4 regions of the Streptomyces pactum genome follow, and region 1 is predicted to be linked to each of the others. Evidence: riboswitches for the same ligand, from Rfam matches in the RefSeq annotation. Region 1 holds a riboswitch; each other region holds the start of a gene.
The links. A riboswitch is a leader RNA that binds a small molecule or an ion and turns the genes downstream of it on or off. The one in region 1 is predicted to bind cobalamin.
Positions count from the first base shown of each region.

Region 2: linked by a shared signal. The riboswitch ahead of B1H29_RS09110 (energy-coupling factor ABC transporter permease) and the one ahead of B1H29_RS28220 (cobalamin biosynthesis protein) in region 1 are both predicted to bind cobalamin.
Region 3: linked by a shared signal. The riboswitch ahead of B1H29_RS02595 (ABC transporter substrate-binding protein) and the one ahead of B1H29_RS28220 (cobalamin biosynthesis protein) in region 1 are both predicted to bind cobalamin.
Region 4: linked by a shared signal. The riboswitch ahead of B1H29_RS12345 (ribonucleoside-diphosphate reductase subunit alpha) and the one ahead of B1H29_RS28220 (cobalamin biosynthesis protein) in region 1 are both predicted to bind cobalamin.

Region 1 is NZ_CP019724.1:6,577,962-6,585,048, reverse strand. It holds gene B1H29_RS28245 (alpha/beta hydrolase family protein) at 1-485, opposite strand, end outside; gene B1H29_RS28235 (class II aldolase/adducin family protein) at 1,175-1,849, opposite strand; gene B1H29_RS28230 (inorganic phosphate transporter) at 2,073-3,311, shown strand; gene B1H29_RS28225 (hypothetical protein) at 3,346-3,567, shown strand; cobalamin riboswitch at 3,727-3,865, shown strand; gene B1H29_RS28220 (cobalamin biosynthesis protein) at 3,966-4,931, shown strand; gene B1H29_RS28215 (cobyric acid synthase) at 4,928-6,436, shown strand; gene cobN (cobaltochelatase subunit CobN) at 6,433-7,087, shown strand, end outside.
Region 2 is NZ_CP019724.1:2,206,670-2,213,756, reverse strand. It holds gene B1H29_RS09140 (TetR/AcrR family transcriptional regulator) at 1-303, shown strand, start outside; gene B1H29_RS09130 (MFS transporter) at 898-2,511, shown strand; gene B1H29_RS09125 (ATP-binding cassette domain-containing protein) at 2,539-3,354, opposite strand; gene cbiQ (cobalt ECF transporter T component CbiQ) at 3,432-4,181, opposite strand; gene B1H29_RS09115 (energy-coupling factor ABC transporter substrate-binding protein) at 4,182-4,565, opposite strand; gene B1H29_RS09110 (energy-coupling factor ABC transporter permease) at 4,562-5,269, opposite strand; cobalamin riboswitch at 5,300-5,484, opposite strand; gene B1H29_RS09105 (potassium channel family protein) at 5,585-6,082, opposite strand; gene B1H29_RS09100 (chloride channel protein) at 6,169-7,087, opposite strand, start outside.
Region 3 is NZ_CP019724.1:593,772-600,858, forward strand. It holds gene B1H29_RS02580 (flavodoxin family protein) at 1-409, shown strand, start outside; gene B1H29_RS02585 (ABC transporter ATP-binding protein) at 1,164-1,994, opposite strand; gene B1H29_RS02590 (FecCD family ABC transporter permease) at 1,991-3,019, opposite strand; gene B1H29_RS02595 (ABC transporter substrate-binding protein) at 3,046-4,122, opposite strand; cobalamin riboswitch at 4,186-4,371, opposite strand; gene B1H29_RS02600 (hypothetical protein) at 4,366-4,560, opposite strand; gene B1H29_RS02605 (BlaI/MecI/CopY family transcriptional regulator) at 4,603-4,989, opposite strand; gene B1H29_RS02610 (tetratricopeptide repeat protein) at 5,163-6,878, opposite strand; gene B1H29_RS02615 (lytic polysaccharide monooxygenase auxiliary activity family 9 protein) at 7,007-7,087, opposite strand, start outside.
Region 4 is NZ_CP019724.1:3,064,928-3,072,014, forward strand. It holds gene B1H29_RS12325 (GntR family transcriptional regulator) at 293-1,057, shown strand; gene B1H29_RS12330 (DUF3311 domain-containing protein) at 1,216-1,473, shown strand; gene mctP (monocarboxylate uptake permease MctP) at 1,470-3,080, shown strand; gene B1H29_RS12340 (GNAT family N-acetyltransferase) at 3,154-3,660, shown strand; cobalamin riboswitch at 3,738-3,886, shown strand; gene B1H29_RS12345 (ribonucleoside-diphosphate reductase subunit alpha) at 4,011-6,398, shown strand; gene B1H29_RS12350 (ribonucleotide-diphosphate reductase subunit beta) at 6,398-7,087, shown strand, end outside.

The DNA of each region.
Region 1 (7,087 bases):
TGCACGGCGATGATCCAGGTCGGGCGGGAACCGGGCAGGAACCAGGCGGGCAGCGGGCCGAGTTCGCCGGGGACCTCGACGTCGGCGTACTCGAGGTCGAGGGCGGTGCCCGGGTTCCCGACGTACAGGTTCGGGGTGAACCACGCCCGGTCGCCGGCCGCGAGGGTGCCGTGTGTGACGCGTTCGAGGCGGCGGACGACTGTGTCGGCGTCGTGCTCGGCCGTGCCGAGGACCGGGCCGACCACCGCGTGCGAACCGTCGCCTGCGAGGCCGTAACGGCCGGGGCGCAGTGCGGCCAGATCCCGGGTGAGGGTGATCTGCCCGGCGGCGGTGCCGTGCACGGTGAGCCGGGGTTCGGTGGGCAGGGGCCGGCCGGGAGCCGCCTTGAGCGCGGCGTCGCTGGCGAGCCGGCCGGCGGCGACGCTCGCTGCACCGGCCGCCAGGGCTGCGGTGACGGCGGCGGCCGTTGCTGTGACAGTGCGCATGGGGCCAGTCTCCTGGTGGAGTCCTCGGGCGGCCAGTGGGCGATCGGCGGGGAGTGACGAGCCCCCGCCGGCCGTCCGGTCGGGGCCCGGAGCCATGAGTCGGTCCCGCTGCCGGTACCCCCGAAGCGGCGCGGTACGCGCCGAAGCCGACCGCGGCTTCGGCCGGCTTCCGCCGTCCGGGGCGCCGGTGGCGCGGGGACGCGCTGCCGGACCCGGCCCCCGTCGGCCAGGACGCCGACGGCACGGGCACGCCGGACTCCCGGCGCGCCGCGCCCACGCACCCCGCGCCCACGCACCCCGCGCCCACGCACCCCGCGCCCACGGCTCGAGCCGCACCGGCACCCCCGAGCCCCGAGCCCCGAGCCCCGAGCCCCGACGGCACAAAACCCGCGGGCACAGGTCCAGCACCCGGCACCGGGCGCCCCCGGAGATCCCGGAGGCGCCGAAAGCCCCGGAGATCCCGGAGATCCCGGAGATCCCGGAGATCCCGGAGATCCCGGAGATCCCGGAGATCCCGGAGATCCCGGAGATCCCGGAGATCCCGGAGATCCCGGAGATCCCGGAGATCCCGGAGATCCCGGAGATCCCGGAGATCCCGAAAGCCCCGGAGGCCCTGAAGGCCCCGAAAGCCCCGAAGGCCCCGAAGACCCGGGACGCCACGAGTCCCCGGCCCGGTGGGCAGCCGTTCCTCAGGGCCGCTGCCCGTACCCCCGGAGCCGTTCCGTCACCGCTGCCAACTGGTCGGCCGTCAGCAGGGACGGTGTGCGGCCCGGGACCGAGGCGGCCGTCAGCCAGAGGCGGGACATCCACTCCAGTTGGGCGGTGCGGTCGTAGGCCTGGTCGAGGGATGCGCCGTAGGTGATCGTGCCGTGGTTCTGGAGGAGGCAGCCGGTGCGGCCGGTGAGGGCGTCGAGCATGTTGCGGGCCAGTTCGTCGGTGCCGTAGGCCGCGTAGGGGGCGACCCGGACGGGGCCGCCGAGGGCGGCGGTCATGTAGTGGACCGGCGGCAGTTCGGGGACCAGGAGCGAGACCGCCGTCGCGTGCACGGCGTGGGTGTGGACGACGGCGCGGGCGTCGGTGGCGCGGTACACGGCGAGGTGCATGGGCAGCTCGCTGGTGGGCACCAGCCGGCCGATCACCTGCCGTCCGTCGAGGTCGACGCCGGTGATGTCACCCGGGGCCAGACGGTCGTAGGGCACACCCGAAGGGGTGACCAGCACCGTGTCGCCCACCCGCACCGAGACGTTGCCGGAGGTGCCGACCACCAGCCCCTCCGCCACCGTCCGGCGAGCCGTCGCGACGAGTGCCTCCCAGGCCCCCTCCTCGTCGGCGCCGGCCACCGGTCCGACCCACGAATACGTCACAGTCACCGTCTCCCCTCGGGCAGTTCCACACCCTCACGTCCCGCCGTCGGCCGGCCTCGCGACGATCCTGCCAGGCACGTCTCCGGAGAGCATCGGGCCGGGCACACAGAGGGAGGCGGCGGCACCGGTTCCGGTCACCGTGGCGCCCTGCCCAGTTCATCTTCCGTTCACTCTGGTTACCTACGTTCGTCCAGCCAATGACCTCGAACGATTGCCTGGGTAAATGGAAAGCTTCTCGCTGATCCTCGCGATTGTGGTAGTAACCGCACTCGCGTTCGATTTCACGAACGGTTTCCACGACACCGCGAACGCGATGGCAACGACCATTTCGACCGGTGCGCTCAAGCCCAAGGTGGCGGTGGCGATGTCCGCCGTCCTCAACCTTGTCGGCGCCTTCCTCTCGGTGGAGGTCGCCAACACGATCTCCAAGGGTCTCGTCGACGAGACCGGCATCCGTCCCGAGGTCATCTTCGCCGCACTGGTCGGCGCGATCCTCTGGAACCTGCTGACCTGGCTGGTCGGCCTCCCGTCCAGCTCCTCGCACGCCCTCATGGGCGGCCTGATCGGTGCCGCGGTCGCTTCGGCGGGCGTCGGCGCGGTCAACGGCGACGCCCTCGTCACCAAGGTGCTGATCCCGGCGATCGCCGCCCCGCTCGTCGCGGGCGTCGCGGCGCTGCTCGGCGCACGGCTGACGTACAAGCTCGGCCGCAAGGCCGACGGCAAGGCCGCCGCGAAGGGCTACCGCGCCGGGCAGATCGCCTCCGCCGGCCTGGTCTCGCTGGCCCACGGCACCAACGACGCCCAGAAGACGATGGGCATCATCACCCTCGCCCTGATCGCCGGCGGCGCCCTCGCCCCCGACTCCGACCCGCCCATGTGGGTCATCCTGTCCGCGGGCATCGCCATCGCCCTCGGCACCTACCTCGGCGGCTGGCGCATCATCCGCACCATGGGCAAGGGCCTGACCGACCTCCAGCCGCAGCAGGGCTTCGCCGCCCAGACCAGCGCCGCCACGGTCATCCTCGCCTCCTCCCACCTCGGCTTCTCCCTCTCCACCACGCACTCGGTCTCCGGCGCGGTGATGGGCGCGGGCCTCGGCCGCAAGGGCGGCGTGGTGCGCTGGTCCACGGCCACCCGGATGTTCGTCGCCTGGGGCCTGACCCTGCCGGCCGCGGCCCTGGTCGCCGCGCTCGCCGAGTGGGTGTGCGGCCTGGGCGACTGGGGCACCGCCCTCGTCGCGGTCTTCCTGGTCGCCTCCAGCGCCGCCATCTGGAAGCTCTCCCGGCGCGAGGTCGTCGACCACAACAACGTCGTCGACGAGCCCGAGCCGTCCGGTGTGGTGACCACGGCCATGGCCGCCGTCTCCCCGCCCCCGACGGGCGTGACCGAGGACCTGGCGGCGGCCGCCGCCCCGGGGCCCGGGTCCGGCTCCAAGGCCTCCTCGGCCACCACCTCCGTCTGATCCCGCGCCGCGGTACGAAGGAAAGCGAACCTCCATGAGCATCGACTGGGCAGCTCTCGGCTCCGTCTTCGGGGTCAGCCTCGTGGCCACCGTGGCCCTGGTGGGCCTGTTCACCCTCGGCATCGTCGGACTCTCCCGCCAGGAGCGGGCGACCGCCCAGGGCGGCTCCGCGGCCCTCGCGGTCACCGGCGCGTACGCCTGCTTCGCTGCCTGCGCGGCGGCGGTGGCGTACGGCATCTACCTGATCGTCGCCTGAGCGACCGCGCACACCACGCGCTCCCCTGAAGCGGGGCGCGGGACGGACTCGGACCGTCCCGCGCCCCGCTTCTTCTCGTGTTCTTCGCACGCCGGTGCACACCGCCCGCGTGTGGGCCTTCGCACACTCCCCCGTTGCAGGTCAACGCCAGGTTGACGGGTGTTCGCGGGCCGTGGTGGACTGCCGGAGCCAATGCGGCGGCAGGAGAGGAAGCCCGGTGCGAATCCGGCGCGGTCCCGCCACTGTGACCGGGGTGCAGACCCCGGGAGCCAGGAACTCTCACCGCCGGTCTCTTCCAACCAGGGCGCGGAAACCCTGAGTGAGGACATATCGCCATGCGCGGCCGCCGTTCCAGGTACACCAGCGACACGCTCCCCCGCCCCGCGGCCGGTTGAGCCGTGCGCGCCGAACGCGTCTTCGCGTACGGTGCCGCCGCCGGCCTTCTCGGTGACCTCCTCCTCGGCGATCCGCGCCGCGGACACCCGGTCGCCGCGTTCGGCCGTGCCGCCGGTGCCGTGGAACGGGTGCTGTGGCGGGACCACCGGGGCCGGGGTGCGCTGCACACCGCCGTGTGCGCCGGTGGCGCCGCCGCCCTGGGCACCGCCGCCGCCCGCGCCGTACGCCGCTCCCCCGCCGCCTCCGTCGCACTGACCGGCGCCGCCACCTGGGCCGTCGTCGGCGGCACCTCGCTCGCCCGCGAGGCCCTCGCCATCGGCCGGGCCCTGGACGCCGGGGACGTCGAGGCGGCCCGCGCACGGCTGCCGCACCTGTGCGGACGGGACCCGCAGGCACTGGACGCCGACGGGATCGCCCGGGCCGTCGTGGAGTCCGTCGCCGAGAACACCTCGGACGCGGTGGTGGGCGCCCTGGTGTGGGGCGCGGTCGGCGGAGTGCCCGGGCTGCTCGGCTTCCGGGCCGTGAACACCCTGGACGCCATGGTCGGCCACAAGTCCGCCAGGTACCGGCGGTACGGCTGGGCCTCGGCCCGGCTCGACGACCTCGCGGGCTGGCCGGGCGCCCGCCTGACCGCCGTCCTGGCCACCGTGGCCGGCGGCGATCCGCGCGGCGCCGTACGGGCCTGGCGCGCCGACGCCGTCCGGCACCCGAGCCCCAACGCCGGCCCCGTGGAGGCGTCCTTCGCGGGCGCCCTGGGCGTACGGCTCGGCGGGACGCTCTCCTACGGCGGGCGGGTGGAGCACCGCCCCGTCCTCAACGGGGCCGCGGGGCGCGCCGTCCGGGCCGCTTCCGGCGACATCGACCGGGCCGTCCGGCTCTCCCGGCGCGTGGGCTGGCTGGCGCTCGGCGTGTGCGCGGGCGCTCGGCTGCTCGCACGCGGGGCCCTCAGGAAGGGACGTACGTCATGAACGGTGGCCTTCTCGTCGCCGGAACCACCTCCGACGCCGGCAAGAGCGTCGTCACCGCCGGGATCTGCCGCTGGCTGGTGCGCCAGGGCGTCAAGGTCGCGCCCTTCAAGGCGCAGAACATGTCGCTGAACTCCTTCGTGACCCGCGAGGGCGCCGAGATCGGGCGGGCGCAGGCCATGCAGGCGCAAGCGTGCCGCGTGGAGCCCACCGCGCTGATGAACCCGGTGCTGCTCAAGCCGGGCGGTGAACGCAGCAGCCAGGTCGTGCTGCTCGGCAAGCCGGTCGGCGAGATGAGCGCCCGCGGCTACCACGGCGGGCGGCAGCGGCAGTTGCTCGGCACGGTGCTGGACTGCCTGGCCGAGCTGCGGGGCACGTATGACGCGGTGATCTGTGAGGGGGCGGGCAGTCCGGCCGAGATCAACCTGCGCCGGACCGACATCGTGAACATGGGGATCGCCCGGGGCGCCGGGCTCCCCGTCCTCGTCGTCGGCGACATCGACCGCGGGGGCGTCTTCGCCTCCTTCTTCGGCACGGTGGCGCTGCTGTCGCCCCAGGACCAGGCGCTGGTCGCCGGGTTCCTCGTCAACAAGTTCCGGGGCGACGTGTCGCTGCTGGAGCCCGGACTGGAGATGCTCCAGGGGCTCACCGGGCGGCGGACGTACGGTGTCCTGCCGTTCCGGCACGGGCTCGGCATCGACGAGGAGGACGGGCTGCGGGTCTCGCTCAGGGGGACGGTGCGGGAGTCGGTGGTGGCGCCGCCGGTCGGTGCGGAGGTGCTGCGGGTCGCCGTCTGCGCCGTCCCGTTGATGTCCAACTTCACGGACGTGGACGCGCTGGCCGCCGAACCCGGGGTCGTGGTGCGTTTCGTGGACCGGCCGGAGGAGCTCGCCGACGCCGATCTCGTCATCGTGCCGGGGACGCGCGGGACGGTCCGGGCGCTTCAGTGGCTGCGGGAGCGCGGGCTCGCGGACGCCCTCGCGCGCAGGGCCGCCGACGGCAGGCCCGTACTCGGCGTCTGCGGCGGGTTCCAGCTCCTCGGCGAGCACATCGAGGACGAGGTCGAGTCCCGCGCCGGGCACGTCGACGGGCTCGGGCTGCTCCCCGTGCGGGTGCGGTTCGCCCCCGAGAAGACCCTCACCCGGCCGGTGGGCGAGGCCCTCGGCGAGCGCGTCGAGGGGTACGAGATCCATCACGGGATCGCCGAAGTGACCGGTGGGGAGGCGTTCCTGGACGGCTGCCGGGTCGGACGGACCTGGGGCACGCACTGGCACGGTTCCCTGGAGTCGGACGGCTTCCGGCGGGCGTTCCTGCGCGAGGTGGCCGCCGCCGCGGGCCGCCGCTTCGTTCCGGCCCCCGACACCTCGTTCGCCGCGCTGCGCGAGGAGCAGCTCGACCGGCTCGGCGACCTGATCGAACACCACGCGGACACGGACGCGCTGTGGCGGCTCATCGAGTCCGGCGCGCCACAAGGACTGCCCTTCATTCCACCGGGAGCGCCCGCATGAGCACAGTGTTGTTGTTGTCGACCGCCGACACGGACCTGCTGGCGGCCCGCGCGTCGGACGCCGCCTACCGGATCGGCAACCCGACCCGGGTCGACGTACAGGAGGAGCTGCCGGGGCTCGTCGAGGGCGCGGACGTCGCCGTCGTACGCCTGCTGGGCGGCAAGCGCGCCTGGGAGGACGGGCTCGCCGCGCTCAAGGCCGCCGGCATCCCGACCGTCCTGCTGGGCGGCGAGAGCGTGCCGGACGCGGAGCTGATGGCGGAGTCGTCGGTGCCGGCCGGGGTGGTGGCGGAGGCGCTGCGCTACCTGGTCGAGGGCGGGCCCGCCAACCTCACCCAGCTCGCCCGGTTCCTCTCCGACACCGTGCTGCTGACCGGCGAGGGCTTCGACGAGCCGGAGAAGATGCCGGAGTTCGGCGTCCACGGCTCCCGTGCCGTCGTGGCGGGCCGCCCGACGGTCGGCGTGCTCTTCTACCGCGCCCACCAGCTCAGCGGCAACACCGCCTTCGTCGACACGCTGTGCGAGGCGATCGAGGCGCACGGCGCCAACGCCCTGCCCGTGTACTGCGGTTCGCTGCGCGGCGCGGACCCGGGGCTGTACGAGCTGCTGGGCCGGGCCGACGCCCTGGTCGCCACCGTCCTCGCGGCGGGCG
Region 2 (7,087 bases), 4.4 Mb from region 1:
CTGGGCGTGGAGCGCGTGGCCGAGATCCTGGCCCCGGCCCGGGCCGAGGTCACCGCCATCCTGGAGCGGGGGCAACGGGACGGTGTCTTCCCGGACCACCTGCCGCCGGCCGTACTGAGCGCCGGTCTGGAGGCGATGACGGTCGCCCTGCTGGAGCAGGTCAACACCGGCGCGCTGGAGGACGACGGCACCCGGGTCGCGGTCGCCCAGCTCATCGCCGCCGGTGTCCCGGAACGGCGGGCCCGGGCGGTGGTCGGGGACGTGGCACCGACGGTGAGCGCGGAGGCCGTCCCGGACGAGTGAGGCGCCGGGCCGGACGGATTCCCGCGCGCCGGGCGCCTCCGCGCCGGACCGGGTGAGCGCTCCCGCGCAGGCATTGTCCGGCACATCCCCTACCGTCCTCCATACCGCCCGCATCGCGCACCGTCCCCGTCGCGACGTCGCTCGCCACCCCCGCGGCGACCAGCGCCGCCACGGCCGCGCCCGCGCCGTCGCCGTCCGCAACGTCCGCGCCCGTCATCGCGCGCCGTACCACCTCCGCCGCCTGCCCGACGAGTCCCTCGATCAGTGACTCCCGGCCGGCGAAGTGGGCGTAGCGGGTGCGGCGCGCCACGCCGGCCGCCGCGGCGATCTCGGTGAGGCCGCGGTAGGGGTCGCGGTCGGGGTCGCGGCCCGGTTCGCGCTCGGCCGCCCGCAGGATGCGGGCGCGTGCGGTGGTCACGTCGACACCTCGATCGGAGGGACTTCGCAAGGGGCTTCGAGCGGAGCCGCGGAAGGGGCTTCGGAGGGAACTCCGCGTATTTGCACGCCCCCGTGCAACAAACTATTCTGCCACTAGTCTGCACATCGATGGGCAATTAACTTTCCCTCGCTTGCCCTAGTTCCCCAGGAGCCCCGATGCCCCTCCTAGCCGCCACACCCGTCGAGAAGATGACCGGGCCCTACACACGGCGCTGGTGGGCGCTCCTCGTGCTGTGCCTGAGCCTGCTGATCGTCGTCATGGCCAACACGTCCCTGATCGTGGCCGCGCCGGCCATGACCGCCGACCTGGGCCTGAGCAGCAGTGACCTGCAGTGGGTCATCGACGGCTACACCGTCCCGTACGCCGCGCTGATGCTGGTGCTCGGCTCGATCGGCGACAAGTACAGCCGCCGCGGGGCCCTGATCACCGGCCTGGTGATCTTCGCGGGCGGTTCGGTGATGGGCAGCCTGGTGGACGAGACGGCGCTGGTCATCGCGGCTCGGGCGATCATGGGTGTCGGTGCCGCCGTCGTCATGCCCGCCACGCTGTCGCTGCTGGTCGCGGTCTTCCCCAAGGGGGAGCGGGCCCGCGCCATCACGGCCTGGACCGCCACCTCCGGCCTCGCCATCGCGGTCGGTCCGCTGGTCGCGGGCTGGCTTCTGGAGGACCACGCCTGGGGCTCGACCTTCCTGGTCAACGTCCCCATCGCGGTCGCCGCCGTCGTCGGTGCGCTGCTCCTCGTCCCGCCGTCCAAGGCGGCCGGCGTGGGCCGGATCGACTACGTGGGCGGCCTGCTCTCCATCGTCTCCGTCGGCAGCCTGGTCTACGCGAGCATCGAGGGCCCGCACTTCGGCTGGGGCGCCGGCCCGGTCGCCGCGGCCGTCGTAGCGGGTGTCGGCCTGGTGGCCTTCGTGGCCTGGGAGCTGCGCCACCCGCACCCCATGCTGAACGTGCGCAGGTTCCTGCTGCGGCCCTTCAGCGGCTCGATGCTGGCGGTGCTGTTCTTCTTCTTCGGCACCTACGGCGCCATCTACTACGCCACGCAGTTCCTGCAGTTCGTGCTCGGCTACGGAGCCCTGGAGACCGGCGTACGGCTGCTGCCGCTGGCCGGGGCCGTGTTCGTCGGCGCCGCGGTGACCGGGAAGCTGACCCCGAAGCTGGGCGTGCGGGCCATGGTGGGCTCCGGCATGGTGATCGGCACCGTCGGTGTCTTCCTGCTGGTCCTCATCGAGAAGGACTCCACCTACGCCGACTTCCTGGCCCCGATGCTGCTGCTCGGCCTCGCGATCGGGCTGAGCGTGTCCCCGGCCACCGACACCATCATGGGCTCGTTCCCGGAGAGCGAGCTGGGCGTCGGAGGCGGCGCCAACGACACCGCGCTGGAACTCGGCGGCTCGCTGGGCATCGCCGTACTGGGTTCCCTGCTCGGCACCGCCTACCGGGACGAACTCGCCGGCCTGGTCGGAGACCGGCTCCCGGCCGCCGCCCTGGACACCGCCCAGGACTCCGTGGGCGGCGGGCTGGCCGTCGCCGAGCGGCTCGCGACGAACCCCGCCGCCGGACCGCGGCAGGCCGAGGCCCTCGCCGACGCCGTGAACCAGGCCTTCGCCCACGGCGTCGCCACGACCAGCCTGGTCGGCGGGATCATCATGGCCGCAGGTGCCCTGATCGTCATCGCCGTCCTCCCCGGCCGCCGCAGCACCCGGCAGGGGGCGGCGGAGAAGCCGGCCGAGGCCCGGGACGCGGAGTACAGCGACTCGGCCCGGTGAGCCCGAGCCGCCCTGCCCGGCACCCCGTCAGTCGGTCAGGGCGGCCAGCTCCTCCGCGGTCCGGGGGCCCGCCGCCGAGTCCGCCAGCAGACCCTGGGCGCGCAGCAGCCGGGCCGCCGCGACACCCCACGGCAGCCGCAGCCCGGCCTGCCGCAGCAGTTCGGTGCGGGCCAGGGTCGGGGCCGTCGGGCCGGTGTGCACACCGGCTGGGGTGAGCAGGGCGGCGTCGTCGGACCAGCGCAGGGCGAGGTCGACGTCGTGGGTGGCCATCACCACGGTGGTGCCGCCCGCGCGGAGCCGGTCGAGGGTGGCGAGCAGCCGTTCCTGGCCGTCCGGGTCCAGTCCGGCGGTCGGCTCGTCCAGGATCAGCACCCGGGGCCGCATCGCCACGGCCCCGGCGATCGCGGTCCGCTTGCGCTGCCCGTACGACAGCAGGTGGGTGGGCCGGTCGGCGAGCGCCGTGATGTCCAGGGCGGCGAGCGCCTCCCCGACCCGGGACCGGACCTCCGTGTGGGACAGGCCCAGGTTCAGCGGGCCGAAGGACACGTCCTGGGCCACCGACGCCGCGAACAACTGGTCGTCCGGGTCCTGCACCACCAACTGCACCGTGGTCCGCAACCGGGTCAGTCCCTTGCGGTCGTACGTCACCGGCTCCCCGCCGACCGACAACGTCCCCGTGCGCGGCCTGAGTCCGCCGCTGAGCAGCCGCATCAGCGTGGTCTTGCCGCTGCCGTTGCGGCCCAGCAGCGCGAGCGCGCGCCCCTCTCGCACCGTGAAGTCCAGGCCGGCGAGCACGTCCGGCCCCTCCTCGTACGCGAAGGACGCGCCCCGCAGCACGACCAGGGCCGTCCCTGCCTCCGCCGCCTTCGTCGACTCGGCTCCCGCCGCCGATCCCGCCGAATCCGTCTCCGTCGACTCGCTCACGACAACGGCCCTTCCAGTACGAGGGTGAGGGCGGCCAGCGCCGCCAGCAGCGCGACGCTCGCCGCCGTGAAGGGCACCGAGACGCGGGCCTCGGGCACCAGGACGCGCAGGGTGCCGTCGTAGCCGCGCCCCGCCAGTCCGGTCTGGAGCCGCGCCGCCCGGTCGAAGGCCCGTACGAACGCCGTCGCGCCCAGGCCGCCGAGCGAACGCCAGGCGGCGGCCCGGGTGGTGTGCCCCAGCCGCGAGGCCTGCGCCTCCCTGACCCGGCGCACGGAGTCCAGCAGCAGGAAGCTCATGCGGTACGTCACCAGCGCCACGTCGACGACCGGCGCGGGCACCCCGGCCCGCACCAGGCGGGGCAGCAGGTCGGACATCGGCGTGGTGAACGCGAACAGCAGCACCCCGAGGGAGGCCGCCGAGGTACGCAGCAGCAGTTCACCGGCGCGCACCGGGCCGCCGTCCGCCGCCGTCAGGAACCCGCCCGGGCCACCGACCCGCACCAGCAGCGGCAGCGCGCCGGTCACGCAGAAGCCCAGCGGCACGCGGTACGCCCGCCACAGCCGGCGCCCGGGCACCCGCGCCGGGCCGAGGAGCACGGCGAGCGCCGTCACCAGGACCAGCGCCGCCCCGGGCCAGGGCGGCAGCGAGATCGCGAGCACGGTCAGGCCCAGTGCGAGCACGGCCTTGTCCACGGGATGGCGGCGGCGCCAGTGACTGCTGTGCGCCGCCGCGTCGATCGGCAGCACTCAGTCGCCCGTGGGGGCGTCGCCCGCGGGGGACGTCCCCGCGGCCAAGCTGCCCGCGGGGGCGTCCCGCAGCGCCGCCGCGGCCCGCTCCTCGCCCTGGCGACGGCCCCGGCGCAGCCCGAAGTAGTAGGCCAGCACTCCCGCGCCGATCGCGGCCTGCACGGCGAACAGCGCCGACTCGATCTCCCCGGACGGCGGCTCGTACAGGGGTGAGAACCACGGCTCGTAGTCCGGCTCGATCTCCGTGATCGCCGTCTCCGCCTCGGCGTCGGCGCCGGCGAACGGCTCCTCCTTGTGGTCGCCGAGCCCCAGTACCAGGGGCAGCACCGCGAGCACGGCCACCGCGAGCAGCAGCAGGGCGTTGATCTTCGCGTTGCGGCTCATCGGGCCACCGCCTCCGGCTCACCGGACGTGGTCTTGCCGGACTTGGCCGACAGGACGCCCAGCCGGGCGAGTTCACCCTTGCTGGACTGCACCAGCAGCCGCATCACGACCACCGTGAGCAGCCCCTCGCTCACCGCGAGCGGGATCTGCGTGACGGCGAAGATGGACCCGAACTTGCCGAGCGCGCCCAGGAACCCGCTGCCCGGGTCCGGGAACGCCAGCGCCAACTGCACGCTGGTGACGCAGTAGGTGGACAGGTCGGCGACGAACGCCCCGCAGAACACCGTGACCATCAGCGGCACGTCGTACCGGCGCAGCAGCCGGTAGACGCCGTACCCGGCCCAGGGGCCGACGACCGCCATCGAGAAGACGTTGGCGCCGAGCGTGGTCAGCCCGCCGTGCGCCAGCAGCAGCGCCTGGAAGAGCAGGGTGATGGTGCCCAGCACCGCCATGACCGGCGGACGGAAGAGGATGGCGCCCAGGCCGGTTCCGGTCGGGTGCGAACAACTCCCGGTGACGGACGGCAGTTTCAGCGCCGACAGGACGAACGTGAAGGCCCCGGAGGCGCCGAGGAGCAAGGTGCTCTCCGGATGCTCCCTGACCTCACGGGTGAGTGAACGTACTCCGTGTACGACGAACGGCGCGGACGCGACACCCCAGGCGATCGCGTGCGCCGGTGGCAGAAAGCCCTCGGCTATGTGCATGGCTCAGCAGACCCTCTCCAGCACCTCGTGGATGGACGACGCGCCTTGGCCGGTCTCCTGGCTTACGGGTACCACCGCCCGTGCTCCGCCTTCCCGGGTCACGAGGACCCAGTGGCTGCCCGTGAGGGCCGGAGCCGGACTTCCCGATTCACAGTGGCGAGGGCCGCACCGGCATCACACCGGATTTCCCGTTCACCAAGGCGTGGCGACAGTAGTGCTCCCTCAAGGGTGGTGACAAGCGGGCCTCCGGGCCGGCCGGCGCCCGGAGGCCCAGTCGGGAGGGTGACGCGGCGGCACCTGCGGGTCCACGCCCCGTCAGCCGGACCGGTCCCGCTCCGTCCGCCGGACCACCACGTCGCGCATCCGCTGGGCCAGCGCGGTGGCGGCGGCGGTGAGGAACACGAAGCTGTAGGTGATCTGCAGCACCGTCACGACCCGCGCGGCCTGGCCCCGCGGCGTGATGTCCCCGTAGCCGACGGTGGCGAGCGTGACCACGGTGAAGTACAGCGCGTCGACGCGGGTGCGCAGGCCGGTGAACTCGTCCGGCTGCTTGGCGAGGGCGTAGTACGCGGCCGAGAAGACGTGCACGGACAGGACGATCAGCAGGGTGATGACCACACCGGGCCGGGTGTCCGGGCGCTCGAGGAGGACGTGGCGGATCTGCCGGAGCAGCAGCGCCGCCACGGCGGTCAGCAGCAGGGCGAACAGCAGCCAGCTCAGCACGGGCCGCCGCGGGCCCAGAAGGTCGAGGGGAAGCAGGAAGTAGGCCACGACCACGACGGCCGCGATACCGGCCCGCACCAGCCAGGGCAGGGCCGCACGCCAGGCGGCGGCACGCGGTCGGGTGCGGCCTGTGCGGCCTGTGCGGTCCGTACGCCCCGCTGCGGCCCGGCGCTTTGTCACCGTGCCGTCTCCGTGGCCGGGCCCGATGCCGATCCCGGGCCCGGTTTCCGGTCCGGTCCGGTCCGGTGCACCAGTTGGGCGACGACGAAGGCGACGACCGACGCGGTGACGATCAGCGGCATCTGGTCGTACGCGTCCCCGCCGACCAGCAGCACCGCCAGCACGGAGCTGGCCAGCGGCAACCCGGTCACCGCGGCCGACGCGGCGGAGATCCCGAGGGCGAGGGCCGGGGTCGCGCCGAAGCCGGGGAGGCCGGAGCAGGCCATGGCCGTCGCCGTGCCCAGCAGTACGGCCGGGAAGATCGGGCCGCCGCGCAGGCTGCCCAGCGCGATGCCCCAGGCCAGTCCCTTGCAGACGACGAGCGCGACCAGCGCGCCCACGGACCAGGCGTGCGGGTCCGCGGCGAGCCGAGCGAGGGTGGCCTGTCCGGACAGCGCCGCCTCCGCCGGGGAACGCCCGGTGATCAGAGCGTACGCGGCGATGCAGACGCCGACCGCCGTGGCGCAGGCCACGGTGCGGACGGCGGTGCGGTGCCGTGTCCAGGAGACGGTGCGGTGGCCCAGCTCGCGGGCCAGCGTGACCAGTACGGCGATCAGTGCCGCCGTGGGCACGCCCCACAGGAAGTCGCCCGCGTCCGGGTTGGCGCCCGGCGGCACGTCGTGCAGGGCCAGCCCGCCGATCTTCAGGCCGGTCCACTGACCGAAGCCGGTGAAGACCACGGCGCCCGCCGCGCTGGCCAGCAGACAGGGCAACAGCAGGACGACCAACTGCGCACCGCCGAGGCCCGCCCCCTCGATGAGCAGCACCGCCGCCGCCACCGGTCCGCCGAGGATGGTGGAGATCGCCGCGGTGGAGCCGGCCGTCGCCAGGATCGCGCTCGCCCTCGGGTCTCCGGCCGCCCCCGCCCGCCGCACC
Region 3 (7,087 bases), 6.0 Mb from region 1:
CCGGGCGATGCTGGAAGCCGTCGTGTCCGGGGCGACCGCGCCGGAGATCGAGGGGGTGCGGGTGGTCCGGCGGGCGGCGCTGGCGGCGACCGCCGTCGACGTGCTGGAGGCCGACGGGTACCTGCTGGGCACCCCGGCGAACCTCGGCTACATGTCCGGGGCACTGAAGCACTTCTTCGACCAGGTCTACTACCCCTGCCTGGACGACACGCGGGGCCGGCCCTTCGGCTACTACGTGCACGGCGGCAGCGACACCACCGGCGCGGTGCGCGCCGTCGAGTCGGTCACGACGGGCCTCGCCTGGCAGCGCGCGGCCCCGGTGGTGAGCGTGGCCGGCGAGCCCGGAAAGGCCGATCTGGAGGCCTGCTGGGAGCTGGGGGCCACGCTCGCCGCCGGACTGATGGACTGACCCGCCCGGCGCTTCCCCGGCGGTGGGTGAACGACCGGGCGGCCGGGCCGTGGGCGCGCGGGTGCCCCAGGGCTCGCGGCGCGCGGGAAGGCGGGCGTCCGGAGCCGACGGGACGCTGGCTTTCCGCCCGCGGCTCGGCCGCGCGGACCAAGCGCTCGGCGGTGGGGGCCTCCGCCGTCTGCACCGGCCCGCCGCCAGCGCCGGACCGCGTGCTGCCGAGGATCTCGCCGTCGAGCAGGAGTACGGGAGGCCGGACGGGTCCGGCGAGCCTGCCGGTCCTGCCGCCGAGCCGGTGCGGGATCAGGCGGCGTCACGTCGAGGACGGCCGGATCGAAGCACCGCTCGGTCAGCCGGGCCACGCATCCGGGCGCCGCCCCGCGCCGGCACGACCCGGTGGCCCGCCGGCCGCGGCGTGCTCCGCGGGAGCTCCGCCGGGCGGTCGGCGCCGACGGTGAGCAGGACGTACGGCACGCCCGCACGACGGGCGGTCCCGCACCTCGGGCCTCACGACCGCGGGACCCACGACCGCGGGACCCACGACCGCGGACCTCACGACCGCGGACTTCACGACCTTACGACCGCGGGACCCACGACCCGGGGAACCGACGACCGGGAGACATACGTGCCGGGGGGACATGCGTGCGGACAGGCCGGCCGGGGCCGCTGGGGCGGACGGCGGCTTGCGCGTGCGCGCCATGCCGGCACTCCCGCCTTGCTCAGGTACTCCCGCATTGCTCAGGCACTCCCGCATTGCTCAGGCAGTACGGTCGTCCTCGGTCGCCCGCCCGGGGCGGGTCAGGGCCCGGCTCGGGGGCTTGGCCGTCAGGGTGCCGAGGAAGCGGACGTGCGGGCGGCCGCCCGGGCCGTGGCCGACCTCGGCGCGCACCCGGTACACATCGGCGACGAGGTCCGCGGTCAGGACCTCCGCGGGATCGCCGGAGGCGACGACCCGCCCCTCGGACAGCACCACGAGGTGGTCGCAGTACATCGCCGCGAGGTTCAGGTCGTGCAGGGCGACGACGCTGGTGACGGGCAGTGCGGCGACGAGGGACAGCACGTCGAGCTGGTGCTGGATGTCGAGGTGGTTGGTCGGTTCGTCCAGCAGGAGTTCGCGTGGCCGCTGGGCGAGGGCGCGGGCGATCTGGACGCGCTGGCGTTCACCACCGGACAGGGTGTGCCACAGCCGGTCCGCCTGCCCGGCCAGAGCGGTGCGTTCCAGGGCGTCCGTGACCGCCTCCTCGTCCGCCGTCGACGTCGGCGTCCAGGCACGGCGGTGCGGGATCCGGCCGAGCCGGACCACGTCCCGGACGGTGAGTTCGACCTGTGTGTCGGCCTGCTGCTCGACCACCGCCACGCGCCGGGCCACGTCCCGGCGGCCCACCCGGTCCAGCGGGCGGCCGTCGAGGGTGACGACGCCGCCGGCCGGGGCCAGGACGCCGGCGAGCAGCCGCAGCAGCGTGGACTTCCCCGAGCCGTTGGGACCGAGCAGGCCCGTCATGGCGCCGGGCCGGGGGCTCAGGCCGACGCCGTCCAGAATGAGCCGCCCGCCGGCGGCGCGGGAGACCCGCTCGGCCCTCAGTGTCACCGGATCCTCCGGGTGCGGTACAGGACGAGGACGAACGCGGGCACACCGATCATCGAGGTCACCACCCCCACCGGGATCTCCTGGGGTTCCAGGACGGTACGCGCCAGGGTGTCGGCCCACACCAGGAACACCGCCCCGGCGAGCGCGCAGACCGGCAGCAGCCGGGCGTGTCCGGGGCCGGTCACCGCCCGTACGGCGTGCGGCAGCACCAGTCCGACGAAGCCGATGGCACCGGCGGAGGCGACCAGGGCGGCGGTGAGCAGCGCGGTCGCGCACAGCAGTACCAGCCGGGTACGGGCCAGGTGGACGCCGAGCGTGGCCGCCGCCTCCTGGCCGAACGCGAAGGCGTCCAGCGTCCCGGCGTATCCGAGGCACACGGCCAGCACCACGGCCAGGGCCGCCGCCCCCGTCCACACGTCCGTCCAGTCAGCCCCGCCGAGCGAGCCGAGCAGCCAGAACAGTACGCCGCGGGTGGTCTCGGCGTCGGCCGCGGTCATCACGACGAACGAGGTGAGCGCGGAGAACATCTGCATGGCCGCCACGCCGGCGAGCACCACCCGGTCGGGGGTTCCGCCGAGGCTGTGGCTGAGCAGCATCACCAGCGCGAACGAGCACACGGCCCCGACGAACGCCCCGCCCGGCAGGGACAGGGCGCCGCCGCCCACACCGAGTACGACGACCAGGACGGCACCGGTCGAGGCGCCGGAGGAGACGCCCAGCACGAAGGGGTCGGCGAGCGGGTTGCGCAGCAGGGACTGGAGTACGGCGCCGCACACGGCGAGTCCGGCGCCGCACACCGCGGCGAGGAGGGTGCGGGGCAGCCGCAGGTTCCAGACGATGCCGTCGCGCAGGGGCGTGACGTCGACGCCGGGGCTGCCCCCGCCGAGGTGGGCGGCGACCACCGACCACACCTCGCCGACGCCGATGTCCGCCGGGCCGATGGTGACGGCGACGGCCACGGAGGCGCACAGGGCGAGGAGTCCGGCCGCCGCCCACGCCGGGTACGTGCGGCCGGTCGCGCGTATGCCGGGGGCCGCCCGGCCGGTGGACGTCACTTGGTGAGGCCGTACGCGCGCAACGCCGCCGCCACCTTCTCCACGCCCTCGACGGTGCGGATGGTGGGGTTCATGGCCTGCCCGCTGAGGAGCACGTAGCGCTTCTTCCTGACGGCGGTCATGTTCCTGGTGACGGGGTCGGACTCCAGGAACTCGATCTTCTTCGCGGCGGTCTCGGCCGATTGCGACCTGCGGGTGAGGTCGCCGATGACCAGGACGTCGGGGTCACGGTCGGCGACCGTCTCCCAGCCGATCTGCGGCCACTCCTCACGGGTGTCGTCCATGACGTTCCTCGCGCCGACCGCGCGGGTCATGACGCCGGGGGCGCCGCAACAGCCCGCCAGGTAGGGCGAGGTGGAGTTGGCGAACCAGTACATGAGGGTGACACCGGAGGCGTCGACGCCCGACGTGGCCTTCTCGACCCGGGCCTTCAGGTCGGCGACCAGTTCCTCGCCACGCTGCTCGACGTCGAAGATCCGGGCGAGGTCGCGGACTTCGCCGTAGACGGTGTCCATCGTCAGGGCCTTGCTGCGGACGCCGTCGCCGTCGCCGCCGTTGTCCTTGCCGGCGCAGTCGGACGGGGACAGGTAGGCCGGTACGCCGAGTTCGTCGAACTGCTCGCGCGTTGCCACGCCGCCGGGGCCGAGCGTGGAGGCGAAGGAGGCGGCGACGAAGTCGGGTTCGGCGTCCAGGACCTTCTCGAAGGAGGGCATGTCGTCGGCGAGTCTGGGCACGCCGGCGTTAGCCTTCTCCAGGCCCTTCATGACCGGGTCGGTCCAGGTGGCGGTGCCCGCCATCCGGTCGGCCAGGCCGAGCGACAGCAGGATCTCGGTGGTGCCCTGGTTGAGGGAGACCGCCCGCCGGGGCGGCGCGCCGACCTCCACCCGGTACCCGCAGTCGGTGACGGTGCGGGGGTAACCGGCGGCCTCGGCCGGTACGGCGGAGTCGGTGGTGGTCGCTGTGGAGCCGCACCCGGCCGCCAGCAGGGCGACGGAGACGAGCAGGGCCGGGCCGCGGGACGAGCGGCGGGAACGGAGCAGGCGTCGGGAGGCGGCGGGGCACGCTGCGGGCAAGGAAGATCCTCTGGCGTCGAGGGCTCATACGCGAAGCCCGTTCGTACGGTGCGGCCCGCGCCGTGCGCGGCGCGGGTGCCAGCAGGTCTTCGGACTCGGGATCGACCGGACGGAACGCCTTCCCGGACGGCTCCCGCCGTCCAGTGGCTCTTGTCCCGCCCGTCCCCCTCACCGCTGCGCGTCAGCTCCGGATTCGCACCGGATTCCCTGACCCACCAGGTGGGTTCGACTGGCTCCCGCAAGCTACCACAGGGTCACCACGCCTTCGGGGGCGGCCGACTGCCCGACCGCCCCCGGCGCCGCCCGGACGGTCTTCACGTTGCCGCGGACGACCTCGGCCGAGACGTTGACGGTGCAGGACTCGTCCGCACCGCGCAGGGGGTTGCCCGGCACCTCCGCGGTGCCGACCACCATCACCCCGATCGGCCATGCCGTCAACGGCAGAACCAGCGGCAGAAAGACGAAAACGGCCGTGCGGCGTCAGCCGTCCCCCGCCTCGGGCGCGTGCCCCAGCAGTTCGCGCAGCAGCCGCTCGTCGTCCGGGTCGAGGCCGATCACGAAGCTGGCCAGCACCGCTTCCCGGTCGCTCTCGGCGTCCAGCACCTTGCGCATCTTGCGCGCGGCCAGGCCCGCCTGGTCCGAGGCGGGTGTCCAGGCGAAGGACCGGCCCGCGCGCTCGCGGCCGACCGCGCCCTTCTCCAGCAGCCTGGTCAGGATCGTGATCACCGTGGTGTAGGCGAGGTCGCCGCCCAGGCGCTTCTGCACCCAGCCGGCCGTCGCGGGGCCGTCCGCCTCGCGCAGCGCCGACAGCACCAGCGCCTCCAGCTCGCCCTGCCCCCGCCGCCGCGGACGCCGGTGATCTGTCACGGCCCGTCTCCTTCCGCCGCAGTCCCTTGCCCGTCCGATGTCCGTCCGAGGCGACATCGTATAGAGGCGCCGGTCGTGCCGGTGCCACCCGGACCGGTCACCGGCGCTTCCGCGGGCGTGGCCGGCGGCGACGGCGAGCCGGGCCCGGTGTCCCGCGTCCGGTGTTGTGCCGGTCAGTGGTCCGTGGCGCAGCAGCCGCCCGCACCGCCGTCGGCCGGGGAGGTGTCGAGGCGGCAGAAGCAGGAAGCCTCGACGGGTACGTCGGCCAGGGCGGTGGCGAACTTCAACTGCTGTGCCACGATCCGCGCCTCCCCCGGCCTACCCAGCCGCACCAGGCACTCGTGGAGTCCGTGCAGGGCCCAGACGTTGCCGGGGTGCTGCAGGGGGCGGGGAAGGGTGTCGTCGAGCCCCAGGTCGGCCCGGTACACCGCCTCGGCCTCCGCGACCCGGCCCCGTTCCAGGAGCAGGGCGCCGTAGGCGTGCCGGGTGGGCTGCATCCAGCCCCACGGTTCGTCGTACGGGAGGTTGTCGTCCAGTTCGATCGACCGCTCCAGGGCGGCGAAGGCGGCGGTGTGGTCGCCCTTGCGGTACTCCAGTTCGCCGTCGAGCATGGCGGAGGCGACGGCGAGGATGTCGGCGCAGGTGTTGTTGAACAGCGTGCGCGTCCGCGGCACCCGGGCGACCGCCTCGCGGAACAGGAGGCGCTCGGCCTCCGCCTCGGCGATCCTGCCGGTGGCCGAGAGGGCGACCCCGCGGGCGTAGTGGAGCATCGCGGTCGTCACGCTGTACAGGCGCGGGTCGGCGGGCAGCGGCAGTCCGAGGATGTCCGCCCAGCGCCCGAACCGGATCAGGACGTGCACCCGCATGGCGACGAAGCCCTCCAGCCAGTCGGCCATCGGCGGGCTTTCGACGCGCAGCAGTTCCTCGGGGACGGACGCCTCGAGCTGTGCGGCGGTGTCCAGGGCGACCTGGTACTGGCCCAGGAACATCGCGCCGTAGATCCGGAAGTGGTAGTTGTGCGAGCGGTAGAGGGTGTAGAAGTTCATCGCCCCGGCCCGCGCTCGGTACTTCTCGTCGGCGGCGATCGCGGCGCTGTTGTCCGACACCACGCGCCGGTAGTCGCCGCACAGCACTTCGAGGTGCGACGGCATGTGGTTGAGGTGCCCGGCGTCGGGGACCAGGCCGCGCAGCCGGTCGGCGACGGTGAGGGCCGCCTCGGGAGTGGCCGACATCTCCATCAGGTGGATGTACAGGTGCAGGACACCGGGGTGCGCACGTCCGCCCTCGGTGCCCAGGGCCCGGTCGAGGACGTCCTTCGCCTCCAGGGTGCGGGCGCCCTCGGCGGGCCGTCCCGTGCGCAGGTCCCACAGTTGCCAGGGCGTCAGGTTCATCAGCGCGTCGGCGTAGAGGGCGGCCACGTCCAGGTCGTCCGGGGCGAGTTCCCGGACGGCACGCATGTTCTCGGCGTACGGCGCGTTCCACACCGAGCAGTCCTCGACGGCGCGCGCCTGCGGGTAGCGGGCGCGCAGGGCGCCGATCAGGGCGCGCTCGACCGGGGTGGCAGAGCGGGCCGCCTTCTCGTGGGCGAGTTCGACGGCGGCGTGGGTGCGGTCGACGGTCCGCGTCAGCTCCTCGGCGTCGAAGGCCTCCCACGGCTTGTTGTAGTTCGGGCCGAGGGCGTAGGCGATGCCCCAGTGGGCCATGGCGCAGTGCGGGTCGGCCGCGGCGGCGGCCTCGAAGCAGGCGACGGCCTCCTCGTGGTGGAAGGCGTACGTCCACACCAGTCCGCGGTCGAACCACCGCTGGGCCTCGGGGGACGAGGTCGTCACCGGGCGACCGTGGGTGCCGAGGTCGTAGTAGTCCCTGGGATGGTTCACGGGGTGGTTCATGGGGTCCATGAGGGGACCTATACCGCACGCCGGGGCGGCCAGAGGTACTTCGCGGGCCGGTCATACCAACCGGTGTCCCCGCCGGACGCTCGGCGCCCGGCGGGGGTGGGGGGACGGGAAGGGCGCGATCAGCCGAAGTCGACGTCGCTGCACAGGAAGTACGTCTGGTCCATGTGCGACGCCTGCCAGATCGTGTAGACGACGTGCCG
Region 4 (7,087 bases), 3.5 Mb from region 1:
GTGTCCGTGATGCGACCGAGATATGCAGGGACCTTTCATTGCGCAAGCGGCAGATCGGACGGACCGGGACCGGGTGTACCACCACCCACCGAATGGCATGCCGACACCGTTCCGAACGCGCGTACCAGCGGCATCGAGCGGCGCTGTGGACTAGACCAACGGGGGTCCCGGAGGTATACAGAAGGGATCACGGAGCGTGCGGGGCCAGCCCGGCACCAAGCCGTGCCACGATGTGAGCCGTGGCCGACAGGGATAGCGGTCGCTTCGGCACCCGGAGCCGGGAAGGCAGAGCATGAGCACCGACGTCAGCAGTGCGGAGAACGAGGGTGGGGCGACCGTCCGTACCGCGCGCGTGCCCAAGTACTACCGTCTGAAGAAGCATCTGCTCGACATGACCCGGACACAGGCGCCGGGCACACCGGTCCCGCCTGAGCGCACACTGGCCGCGGAGTTCGACACCTCGCGCACGACCGTGCGCCAGGCCCTGCAGGAGCTGGTCGTCGAGGGGCGCCTGGAGCGCATCCAGGGCAAGGGCACCTTCGTCGCCAAGCCCAAGGTGTCGCAGGCGCTGCAACTCACCTCCTACACCGAGGACATGCGGGCCCAGGGCCTCGAACCCACCTCGCAGTTGCTGGACATCGGCTACATCACCGCCGACGACCGGCTCGCCGGACTGCTGGACATCACGGCCGGCGGACGGGTGCTGCGCATCGAGCGGCTGCGCATGGCCAACGGCGAGCCGATGGCCATCGAGACGACCCACCTCAGCGCCAAGCGCTTCCCGGCCCTGCGCCGGTCCCTGGTGAAGTACACGTCCCTGTACACCGCGCTCGCCGAGGTGTACGACGTCCATCTCGCCGAGGCCGAGGAGACCATCGAGACCTCCCTGGCCACCCCGCGCGAGGCCGGCCTGCTCGGCACCGACGTGGGCCTGCCCATGCTGATGCTCTCCCGGCACTCGCTCGACCGGACGGGACAGCCGGTGGAGTGGGTGCGCTCGGTGTACCGGGGCGACCGCTACAAGTTCGTGGCCCGGCTGAAGCGGCCCCAGGACTGACGCCGGCCGTAGGGCGTATCGGGCAAACTCCCCCGCGCGTGACCGCGAAGTTGCAGTTGAGGACCGATATGCGGACGAGGGCTTCCGCTGTCTCGACACCGTCACCTACATTTCGTGCGCACTGCACGAGGTGATCAGCGAGGGGACGGAGCCACCGCATGTCACAAGCCCCAGAAGTGAGCAGAGGGCCGGTGGTGACGCCGGTGCGCGTCGTCATCGGCCTCTGCCTTGTCGCACCGTTCGTCGCCATGCTGTGGGTCGGTTCGTACGCGAAGACGGACCCGGCCTTCATCGGCATCCCGTTCTTCTACTGGTACCAGATGGCATGGGTGCTCATCTCCACCGTGCTCACGGTGATCGCGTACCAGCTCTGGCAGCGTGACCAGCGCGCCCGCCGGGAAGGCGGGGCCAAGTGAACGACGGCGTGAACGGCGTCGCACTCGCCGTCTTCATCTTCTTCTTCGTCCTCGTCACCGCCATGGGCTTCCTGGCCGCCCGCTGGCGCCGTGCCGCGAACGACCAGAGCCTCGACGAGTGGGGCCTCGGCGGCCGCTCGTTCGGCACCTGGGTCACCTGGTTCCTGCTCGGCGGCGACCTGTACACGGCGTACACCTTCGTGGCCGTCCCCGCGGCGATCTACGCGGCGGGCGCGGCCGGCTTCTTCGCGGTGCCGTACACGATCCTGGTCTACCCGCTGATCTTCACCTTCCTGCCGCGGCTGTGGTCGGTCTCCCACAAACACGGGTACGTGACGACCTCGGACTTCGTGCGCGGCCGGTTCGGCTCGAAGGGGCTGTCACTGGCGGTCGCCGTCACCGGCATCCTGGCGACGATGCCCTACATCGCACTCCAGTTGGTCGGCATCCAGGCCGTGCTGGACGTGATGGGGGTCGGCGGCGGCAAGGACACCAACTGGTTCATCAAGGACCTCCCCCTGCTGATCGCCTTCGGTGTGCTGGCGGCGTACACCTACTCGTCGGGGCTGCGCGCGCCCGCGCTGATCGCGTTCGTGAAGGACACGCTGATCTACATCGTGATCGCGGTGGCGATCATCTACATCCCGATCAAGCTGGGCGGGTTCGACGACATCTTCGCCTCGGCGAGCGACAAGTTCACCGAGTCCGGCAAGGGCGGGCTGGTGCCGGACCACGGCGGCCAGTGGACGTACGCCACGCTGGCGCTCGGCTCGGCGCTGGCGCTGTTCATGTACCCGCACTCGATCACCGCGACGCTGTCCTCGCGCAGCCGTGAGGTGATCCGCCGCAACACCACGATCCTGCCGCTGTACTCGCTGATGCTCGGCCTGCTCGCGCTGCTGGGCTTCATGGCGATCGCGGCCGGGGTCAAGGTGGAGAACGGGCAGTTGGCGATCCCCCAGTTGTTCGAGAACATGTTCCCGGACTGGTTCGCCGGCGTGGCCTTCGCGGCGATCGGCATCGGCGCCCTGGTCCCGGCGGCGATCATGTCGATCGCGGCCGCGAACCTCTTCACCCGCAACATCTACAAGGACTTCATCAGGCCGGACGCCACCCCGGCCCAGGAGACGAAGGTCTCCAAGCTGGTGTCCCTGCTGGTGAAGGTGGGCGCGCTGGTCTTCGTCCTCGGCATGGACAAGACGGTCGCGATCAACTTCCAGTTGCTCGGCGGCATCTGGATCCTGCAGACCTTCCCGGCCCTGGTCGGCGGCCTGTTCACCCGCTGGTTCCACCGCTGGGCGCTGCTCGGCGGCTGGGCGGTCGGCATGATCTACGGCACCGTCGCCGCGTACGGTGTCGCCTCGCCGACGCAGAAGCACTTCGGCGGCTCCTCCAAGGAGATCCCGGGCATCGGGGAGATCGGCTACATCGGCCTCACCGCCTTCGTGCTGAACGTCCTGGTCACCGTGGTCCTGACCTTCGTCATGAGGGCGGTCAAGGCGCCCGACGGCATCGACGAGACCAAGCCGGGCGACTACACGGCGGACGCGGGCGACCCGGGCGTCGAGGTGGAGCTGCCGCCGGCCACGGCGGGCACGTCGCACTAGCCGGCTCCACGTCAGCGGGCCGTCGGGCGAATCCGGCGGCCCGTTGTCGTACCCGTCGGGCACACTCGGCGGCATGGACTTCGTGATCCGGCAGGCGGCGACGGACGAGTACGCGACCCTCGGTGAGATCACCGCGCAGGCCTATCTGCGGGACGGTCTCCTCGACTTCGGGGAGAGCGACGCGTACCTCGGCGAGCTGAGGGACGTGACCAAGCGGGCGGCCGCCGCCGAGGTGCTGGTCGCCGCGGCGGAGGGCCGGGTGCTCGGCGGCGTGACCTTCGTGCCGTCCGGCGGCCCCATGGCCGACATCGCCCGGCCCGAAGAGGCCGAGATACGGATGCTCGCCGTCGCCCGCGAGGCACGCGGACGCGGGGTGGGCGAGGCCCTCGTGCGGGCCTGCGTCGACCGGGCCCGGACCGTCGAGGGCTGCACGCGGGTCGTGCTGTCGACCCAGCGCACCATGCGCCCCGCCCATCGCCTCTACGAACGGATGGGCTTCGTCCGCACCCCCGACCGCGACTGGAACCCGCTGCCCGAGCTCGACGACATCACCCTTCTCACCTATGAACTGACGCTCTGACACCAGTGCGACCTTTCCGCGGCGCTCCGTCCACGACACAACATCTGGGGGTGCTCACCGAACGCGGCACAAGATGTATGCTCATGCTCGCTGTCGCCGCAGGGGAATCCGGTGCGAATCCGGAACTGTCCCGCAACGGTGTACTTGTGCGTGTTCGCGTGTCCGTGTGGTCGCGTGAGCGCGCACGGGCTTCAGTCCGAGGACCTGCCGACAGTGCGCCCGTACCGTCCCGGTCCGGGTGCCTGACGTCCGGGCCTCGTGGAGTGGGCCGGTGGACGCGACGCCGCGTGCGCTCGTGAGCTGCCCCCGCCCTCCCCCAGGCCCCGTGCCGAGCGAGGGAGTGCCCCTACGTGACCATCGCGCCAGCCGACCCGGTTTCAGCGACCCCGGTGACGACTTCAGCGGTCCCGGTGACCGAGGAGCCCGACGGGCCCGGTGCCGCGTTGCTGCGGACCCTGACCGAGCTGACCGCCGACCTCCCCGACGCCGACCCGGGCCGGGTCGCCGCCGCCGCGCTGCGCGGCCGGTCCGCCCGTGCGGACGGGACGGAGCTGCGGGAGCTCGCCACGGAGGCGGCGGCCGGGCTCATCTCGGAGGACCCGGTCTACTCCAGGCTGGCCGCCCGGCTGCTGACCGTCGCCATCCGCGCCGAGGCCGCCTCGCAGGGTGTCACCTCCTTCACCGAGTCGGTCGCCACCGGTCACCGCGAGGGCCTGATCGCCGACCGCACCGCCGAGTTCGTCCGGCTGCACGCGGACCGCCTGGACGCGCTGATCGACCCGGCCGCCGACGACCGCTTCGGCTACTTCGGGCTGCGCACCCTGCACAGCCGCTACCTGCTCCGGCACCCGATCACCCGCAAGGTCGTCGAGACGCCCCAGCACTTCCTGCTGCGCGTCGCCGCCGGACTCGCCGAGGACGACACCGTACGGTCCCTCGACGAGGTGGCCGCGCTCTACGGGCTGATGAGCCGCCTCGACTACCTGCCCTCCTCCCCCACCCTGTTCAACTCCGGCACCCGGCACGCCCAGATGTCGTCCTGCTACCTCCTCGACTCCCCCAAGGACGAGCTGGACTCCCTCTACGACCGCCTCCACCAGGTCGCCCGCCTCTCCAAGCACGCCGGCGGCATCGGCATCGCCTACTCCCGCGTCCGCGCCCGGGGTTCCCTGATCCGCGGCACCAACGGGCACTCCAACGGCATCGTGCCGTTCCTGAAGACGCTGGACGCCTCGGTCGCCGCCGTGAACCAGGGCGGCCGGCGCAAGGGCGCGGCGGCGGTCTACCTGGAGACCTGGCACGCGGACATCGAGGAGTTCCTGGAGCTGCGGGACAACACCGGTGAGGACGCCCGCCGCACGCACAACCTGAACCTGGCGCACTGGATCCCCGACGAGTTCATGCGCCGGGTGGACGCCGACGGGCAGTGGTCACTGTTCTCCCCCGTCGACGTGCCCGGGCTGACCGACCTGTGGGGCGCGGAGTTCGACGCGGCGTACCGCGAGGCGGAGGAGGCGGGGCTGGCCCGCAAGACGCTTCCCGCCCGTGAGCTGTACGGCCGCATGATGCGCACCCTCGCGCAGACCGGCAACGGCTGGATGACCTTCAAGGACACCGCCAACCGCACCGCCAACCAGACCGCGGAACCCGGTCACGTGATCCACTCCTCCAACCTCTGCACGGAGATCCTGGAGGTCACGGACGACGGGGAGACGGCGGTCTGCAACCTGGGCTCGGTCAACCTGGGCGCCTTCGTGGACCCCGCCGGGCAGGACATCGACTGGGAGCGCCTGGACGCCACCGTCCGCACCGCCGTCACCTTCCTGGACCGGGTCGTCGACATCAACTTCTACCCGACCGAGCAGGCAGGCCGCTCCAACGCCCGATGGCGCCCGGTCGGCCTCGGCGCGATGGGCCTCCAGGACGTCTTCTTCCAGCTCCGTCTGCCCTTCGACTCGCCCGAGGCCAAGGCCCTCTCCACCCGCGTCGCCGAACGGATCATGCTCGCCGCGTACGAGACGTCCGCCGACCTCGCCGAGCGGAGCGGGCCGCTGCCGGCCTGGGAGAAGACCCGCACCGCCCGGGGCGTGCTGCACCCCGACCACTACGGCGTCGAGCCCACCTGGCCGGAGCGCTGGGCGGCCCTGCGCGAGCGCATCGCCACGACCGGCCTGCGCAACTCCCTGCTCCTCGCGATCGCGCCGACCGCGACCATCGCCTCCATCGCGGGCGCCTACGAGTGCATCGAGCCGCAGGTGTCCAACCTGTTCAAGCGCGAGACACTGTCCGGCGAGTTCCTCCAGGTCAACTCATACCTGGTGAACGACCTCAAGCGGCTCGGCGTGTGGGACGCCCGCACCCGCGAGGCGCTGCGCGAGGCGGGCGGCTCGGTGCAGGGCTTCTCCTGGATCCCCGAGGACGTCCGCGCGCTGTACCGCACCGCCTGGGAGATTCCGCAGCGCGGCCTGATCGACATGGCCGCGGCCCGCACCCCGTACCTCGACCAGGCCCAGTCCCTGAACCTGTTCCTGGAGACGCCGACCATCGGGAAGCTCTCCTCGATGTACGCGTACGCCTGGAAGCAGGGCCTGAAGACCACGTACTACCTGCGCTCGCGCCCGGCGACCCGCATCGCCCGCGCCGCCGCCCGAGCCATCGTCCCCGTGCAGGCCACCCCGGACCCCGACGCGGTCGCCTGCTCCCTGGAAAACCCCGAGTCCTGCGAGGCCTGCCAGTAATGACCACCCAGCCCCCCGCGGCCACCGAGGCCCCCGCGACCCCCGCGACCCCCGCGACCCCCGCGACCCCCGCGACGAAGAACCTGCTCGACCCCGGCTTCGAGCTGACCCTGCGCCCCATGCGCTATCCGGACTTCTACGAGCGCTACCGGGACGCGATCAAGAACACCTGGCACGTGGAGGAGGTCGACCTCCACTCGGACGTCGCCGACCTGGCGAAGCTCAGCCCCATGGAGCAGCACCTGATCGGCCGGCTGGTGGCCTTCTTCGCCACCGGCGACTCGATCGTCGCGAACAACCTGGTGCTCACCCTCTACAAGCACATCAACTCCCCCGAGGCGCGGCTGTACCTGAGCCGGCAGCTCTTCGAGGAGGCCGTCCACGTCCAGTTCTACCTGACGCTGCTGGACACCTATCTGCCCGACCCGGACGACCGCGCCGCCGCCTTCGCCGCCGTGGAGAACATCCCCTCCATCCGCGAGAAGGCCGGGTTCTGCTTCAAGTGGATGGACTCGGTCGAGTCGATCGACCGTCTGGAGACCAAGGCCGACCGCCGCCGTTTCCTGCTCAACCTCATCTGTTTCGCCGCCTGCATCGAGGGCCTCTTCTTCTACGGCGCCTTCGCCTACGTCTACTGGTTCCGCAGCCGGGGCCTGCTGCACGGCCTGGCCACCGGCACCAACTGGGTG